Regions from separate parts of the Serratia proteamaculans genome, predicted to be linked through region 3. Evidence: predicted binding sites of a transcription regulator. Region 3 holds the regulator's gene; each other region holds the start of a gene.

Region 1 (2,205 bases), 350 kb from region 3:
ATCAAGAACCCGTTCTTCCTGCTGGCACCGGACTGGGCGCTGATCCCGCTTTTGATTCTGGCGACGCTGGCTACGGTCATCGCCTCGCAGGCGGTGATCTCCGGCGTGTTCTCGTTGACTCGCCAGGCGGTGCGTCTGGGTTACCTGTCACCGATGCGTATCATCCATACTTCTGAGATGGAATCCGGTCAAATCTATATCCCGGTGATTAACTGGACGCTGTATATCGCGGTAGTGCTGGTGATTATCGGTTTCGAACACTCCAGCAATTTGGCGGCGGCTTACGGTATCGCCGTGACCGGCACCATGGTGCTGACCAGTATTCTGGTGACCTCAGTGGCGATCAAAAACTGGCACTGGAACCGTTTCTTCGCCGTCGGCATTCTGGTTATCCTGCTGATTATCGATGTGCCGATGTTCGCGGCCAACGCCCTGAAGCTGTTCTCCGGCGGTTGGTTGCCGTTGCTGTTAGCGCTGGTGATGTTCATCATCATGACCACCTGGAAGAGCGAACGTTTCCGCCTGCTGCGTCGCATGCACGAACACGGTAATTCCCTTGAAGCGATGATCGCCTCGCTGGAGAAATCGCCGCCGGTGCGGGTGCCTGGCACCGCGGTCTTTATGTCGCGCGCCATCAACGTGATCCCTTTTGCGCTGCTGCATAACCTGAAGCACAACAAGGTGCTGCATGAGCGGGTGGTGCTGTTGACGCTGCGTACCGAGGATGCCCCTTATGTCCATAACGTACGACGGGTGACCATCGAACAGCTTTCGCCGACCTTCTGGCGGGTAGTGGCCAGTTACGGCTGGCGTGAAACGCCGAACGTTGAGGAAGTGTTCCACCGCTGCGGCCTGGAAGGGCTGCCCTGTCGGATGACGGAAACCTCGTTCTTTATGTCGCATGAGTCGTTGATCCTGACCAAGCGGCCGTGGTACCTGTTCCTGCGCGGCAAGCTGTTTATTGCGCTGAGCCGCAACGCGCTACGTGCGCCGGACCAGTTTGAGATACCCCCCAATCGGGTGATCGAACTGGGCACCCAGGTCGAGATTTAATTCCCCTCAAGGGCTCAGCATTCGCTGGGCCCTTTCTGTTTATGTTCTCGGTAACACGAGCGAAACGTTTCGATGACGATCACACTTCTGCACTGTCCCGGTTGCCTTCTGTTGACGTTTTTTTAAACTCCAGACACAAGCGAAACGTTTCGCTGGTGGAGTGAGAAGAAGAAGATGAAAAAAGGCGTGCTGCTGAATGCTGATGTTTCTGCCGTGGTTTCCCGTCTCGGCCATACCGACCAGATCGCCATCTGTGATGCGGGGCTGCCCATTCCGGCGGCAACGCAGCGTATCGATCTGGCGCTGACCCAGGGCGTACCGACATTTTTGCAGGTGGTCGGGGTAGTGACACAGGAAATGCAGGTAGAAAGCGCCATTCTGGCGGAAGAGATAGTTAAAAATAATCCGCAGCTTCACCACGCGTTGTTGGCTCAACTGACTGAACTTGGCCAACACCAGGGAAATACCATCAGCGTGAGTTATATCAGCCACAGTGCGTTTAAAGCGCAAACTGAACACAGCCGGGCGGTGATCCGCAGTGGGGAATGCTCGCCTTACGCGAACGTGATCCTCTGCGCCGGCGTAACTTTCTGAGGCATTTATGCAACCTTTACTGCAACTGAAAGGGATCGATAAAGCCTTTCCCGGCGTGAAGGCGCTTTCAGGCGCCGCACTCAGCGTTTATCCCGGCAAGGTGATGGCGCTGGTGGGGGAAAACGGCGCCGGGAAATCCACCATGATGAAAGTGCTGACCGGCATTTATAACAAGGACGCCGGCAGTCAGTATTTTCTCGGTAAAGAGGTGGCATTCAACGGGCCAAAGGATTCGCAGGAAGCGGGCATCGGGATTATCCATCAGGAACTGAACCTGATCCCGCAGTTGACGATCGCGGAAAACATCTTCCTCGGGCGTGAGTTTGTTAACCGCATCGGCCGCATCGACTGGAAGCGCATGTATGCCGAAGCCGACAAACTGTTGGCGCGGTTGAACCTGAGTTACAGCAGTCACCGGTTGGTGGGCGAGTTGTCGATTGGCGATCAGCAAATGGTGGAAATCGCCAAGGTGCTGAGCTTCGAATCCAAAGTCATCATTATGGATGAACCGACGGATGCGCTGACCGACACGGAAACCGCTTCTTTATTTAAAGTGAT
Region 2 (2,205 bases), 3.3 Mb from region 3:
TCCGGGGGGCTGGCCTTGCTCACCGTGACGGCGCTGAGTTTTGGCCTGCGCCGGCAAGGCACGGCATCACCTGGAGCGACCGAGCTCGCGCCGATCGCAGCGCCCGATTTCCGCCAGACGCTGGCCATCCTGCGTAACGATCGCCGGCTGATTTACTTTACCCTCGGCAGTACGCTCGGGGCGGTCGTTTTCGGCCAGTTCACCGGCTATTTGTCGCAATACCTGATCCTCGTTTCCAACGCAGAGTTCGCCTATCAGGTCATTGGGGCGGTGATGATCGTCAATGCCTGTATCGTCATTGCCCTGCAGTACCTGCTGAGCCGCGGCATGCGTCAGGAAAACATGCTGCGCTGGCTGGTGTTGGGCACGCTGTTTTTCATTCTCGGGCTGATCGGGTTTAGTCTGGCCGGGCAATCGCTTTGGCTGTGGATCGCGGCGATGGCCATATTTACCCTGGGCGAGATTATTGTGATCCCGGTGGAATACATGTTTATCGACTTTATCGCGCCACAGCATCTAAAAGGCAGCTACTACGGGGTACAAAACCTCAGCGCACTGGGCGGTGCCATCAACCCGGTACTCTGCGGTTTTATTCTTAGCTACGCCGCCCCACACATGATGTTCCTGATGTTGATTGCCGCCGCGTTGTTCAGCCTGTTATTCTTTTTCCTCGGCCATCGCCTGGCGCAAAAACAGCCGCGCAGTGCCGACATTATCACTACAGAATAAAGGCGCACCGGGCTTAACTGCGGCTGTCAACCTGCCTGACAGGCATGAAAGCCATAGAGAGAATTCATGGTGTGATTTGTGGCGAAGGTCACAGTTTAATTGTATGATGAATGCGTCAGTTAAACGGGATTAAGTTATGGCCAACGTGCTCACACTGTGCTGGAAATACCTGAGGGCAATCGTCCTTATCTACTTTTGCTTGTTTGTCGGCAATGCTATCGCGGCACTGCTGCCGATCGCGATTCCCGGCAGCATTATCGGCATGTTGCTGCTGTTCGCCCTGCTCTCCACGCAAATTATGCCGGCCAAATGGGTTAAACCCGGCTGCCATCTGCTGATCCGTTATATGGTGCTGTTGTTCGTACCCATCGGCGTTGGCGTGATGAAATACTACGACCAGATCCTCGATCACCTCGGCCCACTGGTGGTCTCCTGCATTGTCAGCACTCTGATGGTGCTGGTGGTGGTGGGCTATACCTCACATTATTTCCACCGGGAGCGCCGCATCGTTGGCAAACCGGATGCGGCGGAGGGCGAAAAATGATCCATGAAATCTGGTGGTCATTGCCGCTGTCGCTGGCGGTCTACTTTGCAGCGCGTAAGCTGGCACAGTGGCTGAATATGCCACTGCTGAACCCGTTGCTGGTATCGATGGCGGTGATCATTCCCCTGCTGTTACTGACCGGCATCCCTTATGAGCGCTACTTTCAGGGCAGCAAAATCCTTAACGACCTGTTGCAACCGGCCGTGGTGGCGCTGGCCTATCCGCTGTATGAGCAACTGCATCAAATCCGTGCGCGCTGGAAGTCCATTATCGCCGTCTGTTTTATCGGCAGCATGACCGCCATGATCAGCGGCGGCGCCATTGCTTTGTGGATGGGTGCCACGCCGGAAATTGCCGCGTCCATCATGCCGAAGTCGGTCACCACGCCCATCGCCATGGCGGTCGCGGAGTCGCTCGGTGGTATCCCGGCGATCAGCGCCGTCTGCGTGATTTTCGTCGGTATTCTCGGCGCAGTATTCGGGCATACGCTGTTTAAAATATTGAAGATCACCACCCGCTCGGCGCGTGGACTGGCAATGGGCACGGCATCGCATGCGCTGGGCACCGCACGCTGCGCGGAAATGGACTTTCAGGAAGGTGCATTCGGCTCGTTGGCGCTGGTGATTTGCGGCATCATTACCTCATTGCTGGCACCCTTTTTGTTTCCGGTATTGCTGCATTTGTTCGGCTAAAGGGTCTAAAACTTGCGAGACATCTCGCAATTATGGCTTTCATTGCATTGATTTCATCAATAAAGAGATTTGCATCACACTTTATTCACGCAGGGCTGCCTAGAATGTTATCCCGTTAACCTGTAGAGAGAGTTTCTATGCACCCGCGTTTTCAAACCGCTTTCGGCGAACTGCCTGCCTCATTGCAATCCGTCCTGCTGTCTTATATGGATGCGCCTGATTTCCCGGCCATGCTCAAAG
Region 3 (2,205 bases):
AGGCAAAAAAATCGAGTAACTTATCAGAGCGCGGCGACAGGCCGCGCCCCCTCTATCCGTCAGGACACTGCGCGGATTTCAAAACTGTGGGTCACGCTGGCTGCCTGACTCAACATCAGCGAGACCGAGCAGTACTTCTCGGCGGAAAGGTTTACCGCCCGCTCAACAATCTTGTCACTTAAATCTTTACCGGTGACGATAAAATGCAGGTTGATATGGGTAAACAAGCGTGGCGCTTCTTCACGCCGTTCGGAGGTCAATTTCACCTCGCAGTCGCGCACATCGTTACGTCCTTTTTGCAGGATCGACACCACATCGATCGCGCTGCAGCCTCCCACCGACATCAGCACCATTTCCATCGGGCTGGGGGCTTTATCACCGGCGTTACCGTCCATCAGCACCTGATGGCCAGACGCGGATTCACCCAGAAACGTCAGCCCTTCCACCCACTTAACTCTTGCCTGCATACTGGTCACTCCGGTTAATTTCTTAAAATCAGACTACGCTTTCGCATAGAAACTGGCAACGGAACCTGATGCTAATCATGCTGAAGCGAGACAACACAAGACACCCGCCTCACTCTGTGCTACAAACAGAGCCGCAATAAATCTTTCCGGGACACTGATTTCAGGGAAACTCCCAGGGAAAGGCTCCTTTACCGGTATGTTAACAGAATGTAGCTTGCAGCTCTCCCGGCAAGTTAATATGCTAGGGCGACAGCGTATATTTATGACACGCCTCAAAACCTGCTGCCAGCCACCATTAAAAAAACGGCGACAGCACGTTTTACAGGGAACTCTGACCCCTGTGACACAAGGCAGCGATAACAACAGAGGATAACAGCGAATGGTTCTCGGCAAACCGCAAACAGACCCTACTCTCGAATGGTTCCTGTCTCATTGCCATATCCACAAATATCCATCCAAAAGTACGCTGATTCACCAAGGTGAAAAGGCCGAAACGCTTTACTACATCGTCAAAGGCTCCGTAGCGGTGCTGATTAAGGATGAAGAAGGTAAAGAGATGATCCTGTCCTACCTTAACCAGGGGGATTTCATCGGCGAGCTTGGATTATTTGAAGAAGGTCAGGAGCGTAGCGCCTGGGTTAGGGCGAAAACCGCCTGTGAAGTGGCTGAAATTTCCTATAAGAAATTCCGCCAGTTGATTCAGGTTAACCCGGACATCCTGATGCGCCTGTCAGCGCAGATGGCAAACCGTCTGCAGATCACCTCTGAGAAAGTGGGTAACCTTGCTTTCCTGGACGTGACGGGCCGCATCGCGCAAACACTGCTGAACCTGGCGAAACAGCCTGATGCCATGACCCACCCGGATGGCATGCAGATTAAAATTACCCGCCAGGAAATTGGCCAGATCGTCGGTTGTTCACGTGAAACCGTTGGTCGTATTCTGAAAATGCTGGAAGATCAAAATCTGATCTCCGCCCACGGCAAAACTATTGTCGTTTACGGCACGCGTTAATTACTGAAAAAACGGCGCGATGATTCGCGCCGTTTTTTTATGCCCTGAATCATCATGTGGCGCCGACTGATTTACCACCCGGAAGTCAATTACGCACTGCGGCAAACGCTGGTGCTTTGCCTGCCGGTACTGCTGGGCCTGCTGATTGGCCAGCTGCAATACGGCCTGCTATTTTCCCTGGTCCCCGCCTGCTGTAACATCGCCGGGCTGGACACGCCCCACAAACGCTTCTTCAAACGCCTGATCGTCGGCGGTTCCCTGTTTGCCTTCAGTAGCCTGTTGCTGCAGCAAGTTCTGCTTTGGCAGTTGCCGCTGCCGTTACTGATGCTCGGCCTGGCCCTGTTGCTCGGCGTCAGCGGTGAAATCAGCCCGTTACACGCCCGCCTGCTGCCTGCCGCACTGGTAGCCGCCATCTTCTCTCTCAGCATGGTCGGTAGAGTCCCGCTGTGGCACGCACCGCTGTTATACGTGGTCGGTACCGCCTGGTACGGCCTGTTCACCTGGTTCTGGTTCAAGCTGTGGAAAGAACAACCGATGCGCGAGTCGCTCAATCAGCTCTATCTGGAGCTGGCGGACTACTTCGAAGCCAAATACTCGCTACTGACCCAGCATACCGATCCGCAGACTGCACTACCGCCATTGTTGGTACGCCAGCAAAAAGTCATGGACTTGATCACCCTGCTGTACCAGCAGCTTAATTTTTTGCCGCACGCCAGTAACCTTGAG
Region 4 (2,205 bases), 4.8 Mb from region 3:
GCTCAACGGGTCATAGAGGTGGCCATAAAGATGGCGCTGATGAGGTTAACCGTAACAGATTACGGTTGAATGGAGAAACGGGCCGCGTCGGCGACCCGTTGAACTGCGGGGTAATTACAGCAGGCGACGCGCCGCATCAACCACGATCTGCACCGCTTTGCTTTCGGTGTTTTTCATGGTTTCTGCGTTCGGGATTTCCTGCTGGGTGCGGTTAACAATCACACCGGCAACCATACCGGCACGCAGGCCCTGGCTGGCGCACATGGTCAACAGCGTGGCAGATTCCATTTCATAGTTCATCACGCCCATCGACTGCCATTCTTCCATCGAGCCTTTGAAGCGGCTGACGACGCGACCGGAGTAGGTATCATAACGCTCCTGGCCCGGATAGAAGGTATCGGAAGACGCGGTCACGCCAATGTGCGTGGTGGCGCCGGCAGCCTTGGCGGCTTCGACCAGTGCCGTAGTACAGGCAAAGTCGGCCACGGCCGGGAACTCCATCGGTGCGAAGTGCAGGCTGGCACCGTCGAGGCGAACCGCTGCGGTAGTGACCAGGACATCACCAACGTTGATGTTCGACTGGATCGCACCGGTGGTGCCGATACGCAGGAAGGTACGGATACCCAATTGCGCCAGTTCTTCAACCGCGATTGAGGTAGACGGGCCGCCGATACCGGTAGAGCAGACGATCACGGCTTTGCCGTCCAGTTCTGCGCGCCAGGAGGTAAATTCACGATGGGAAGCCAGATGCACCGGATTTTCCATCAGCTTGGCAATTTTCTCTACGCGCTGTGGATCGCCTGGAACGATGGCAAGCTGGGCCCCTTGTAAATCTTTTTTAGTGAGGCCGAGATGAAAAACGTCAGATTGGGACATACGAGACTCCTCATAGATCATGTTTATTGGGAGGAACAAAAAAGTACTCTACTGAAAATTGTCACTCATTTTCGTGACAACCATCACTATGAATAAAGAAACAGACTGCAATCTACATAACTTTTGTGATTTAAGTCACAAAAACAAAGTGAGCAGTCGATATGAACGTCTCAGATGCCCCTAGTCTAGTCGACAAAATGCATCGCCATTTTTCACTCTGTTTCCTGAGCTCAGGGCTGATTACCTGATGAAACTATTTACCAGATGACAGAAAATAACCTTATTTTATCGGTGACTTAGCCACAATAAAGGGAGCTAACGCACCTTATGGTGCTAATGCGGGTCAACAGGCGTAATAGCATGATAAAAAGACAACAAAAATGCGCTAAAGCCAGATAATTATTCGTTTTTTACAGACTTGACTGAAAATGCTCCACCCGGTGCCAATAACCGCTAATCTTTCCTATAGTTAATCTCAGCGCTTTTCTCGATTGCATGGAGCCCCGCAATGAAAACCGATCAAGTGATGACATTAAAACAGGCCCAGGGGGGATTCACCCCGGCCGTTACACCCTTGGCTGCTTCGACCATTCTCACCGATGAACAAGGCATTCATGCCGGGGAAACCACCATTCCTTCACAGGGTGACAATCTGCCGGCCTATATCGCCAAACCTGCAGATCACAGCGGCCCCTTCCCGGTGGTGCTGGTGGTACAGGAGATTTTCGGTGTTCACGAACATATTCAGGATATCTGTCGCCGCCTGGCGAAACAGGGTTATCTGGCGATCGCGCCGGAGCTGTATTTCCGCCAGGGGGATGCCAAAGATTACACCGACATCAGCGAGCTGTTCCAAAAGCTGGTGCTCAAGGTGCCAGATCGTCAGGTGCTGGCGGATCTGGATCATGCCGCTCATTGGGCGATGCGCCACGGCGGCGATGCCGGCAAGTTGGCGATTACCGGTTTTTGCTGGGGCGGGCGCATTACCTGGCTGTATGCCGCGCATAACCCGCAGTTGAAAGCCGCTGTTGCCTGGTACGGCAAACTGGTGGGTGAGAAAACGCTGAATTCGCCAAAACATCCGATCGATGTCGCTACGCAACTTTCTGCGCCGGTGCTGGGATTATATGGCGGGCAGGATACCAGTATCCCGCTGGATTCGGTGGACAGCATGCGTCAGGCGATCCGCGCGGCCAATGCCGAAGCCGAGATCGTGGTCTACCCCGAAGCCGGCCACGCCTTCTATGCCGATTATCGACCAAGCTATGATGCGGAAGCGTCAACAGACGGTTGGCAACGCATGCTGGCATGGTTCGCCCAACATGGCGT

The links. The regulator CRP, encoded in region 3, controls carbon source genes, mostly activating them, when cyclic AMP is high. The targets are predictions, from matches to a motif close to ATGTGANNNNNNTCACAT.
Region 1: the regulator CRP is predicted to act here: its motif matches at 1,121-1,138, upstream of rbsD (D-ribose pyranase).
Region 2: the regulator CRP is predicted to act here: its motif matches at 806-823, upstream of QOT07_RS07960 (CidA/LrgA family protein).
Region 4: the regulator CRP is predicted to act here: its motif matches at 1,000-1,017, upstream of udp (uridine phosphorylase).

What each region holds. Positions count from the first base shown of each region.
Region 1 covers NZ_OX461105.1:5,364,782-5,366,986, reverse strand. The annotation lists gene kup (low affinity potassium transporter Kup) at 1-1,053, shown strand, start outside; gene rbsD (D-ribose pyranase) at 1,228-1,647, shown strand; gene rbsA (ribose ABC transporter ATP-binding protein RbsA) at 1,655-2,205, shown strand, end outside.
Region 2 covers NZ_OX461105.1:1,686,858-1,689,062, reverse strand. The annotation lists gene QOT07_RS07965 (MFS transporter) at 1-729, shown strand, start outside; gene QOT07_RS07960 (CidA/LrgA family protein) at 866-1,273, shown strand; gene QOT07_RS07955 (CidB/LrgB family autolysis modulator) at 1,270-1,965, shown strand; gene cdd (cytidine deaminase) at 2,103-2,205, shown strand, end outside.
Region 3 covers NZ_OX461105.1:5,011,140-5,013,344, forward strand. The annotation lists gene QOT07_RS23370 (phosphoribulokinase) at 1-19, shown strand, start outside; gene QOT07_RS23375 (OsmC family protein) at 60-467, opposite strand; gene crp (cAMP-activated global transcriptional regulator CRP) at 847-1,479, shown strand; gene QOT07_RS23385 (YccS/YhfK family putative transporter) at 1,534-2,205, shown strand, end outside.
Region 4 covers NZ_OX461105.1:248,386-250,590, reverse strand. The annotation lists gene udp (uridine phosphorylase) at 115-876, opposite strand; gene QOT07_RS01115 (dienelactone hydrolase family protein) at 1,385-2,205, shown strand, end outside.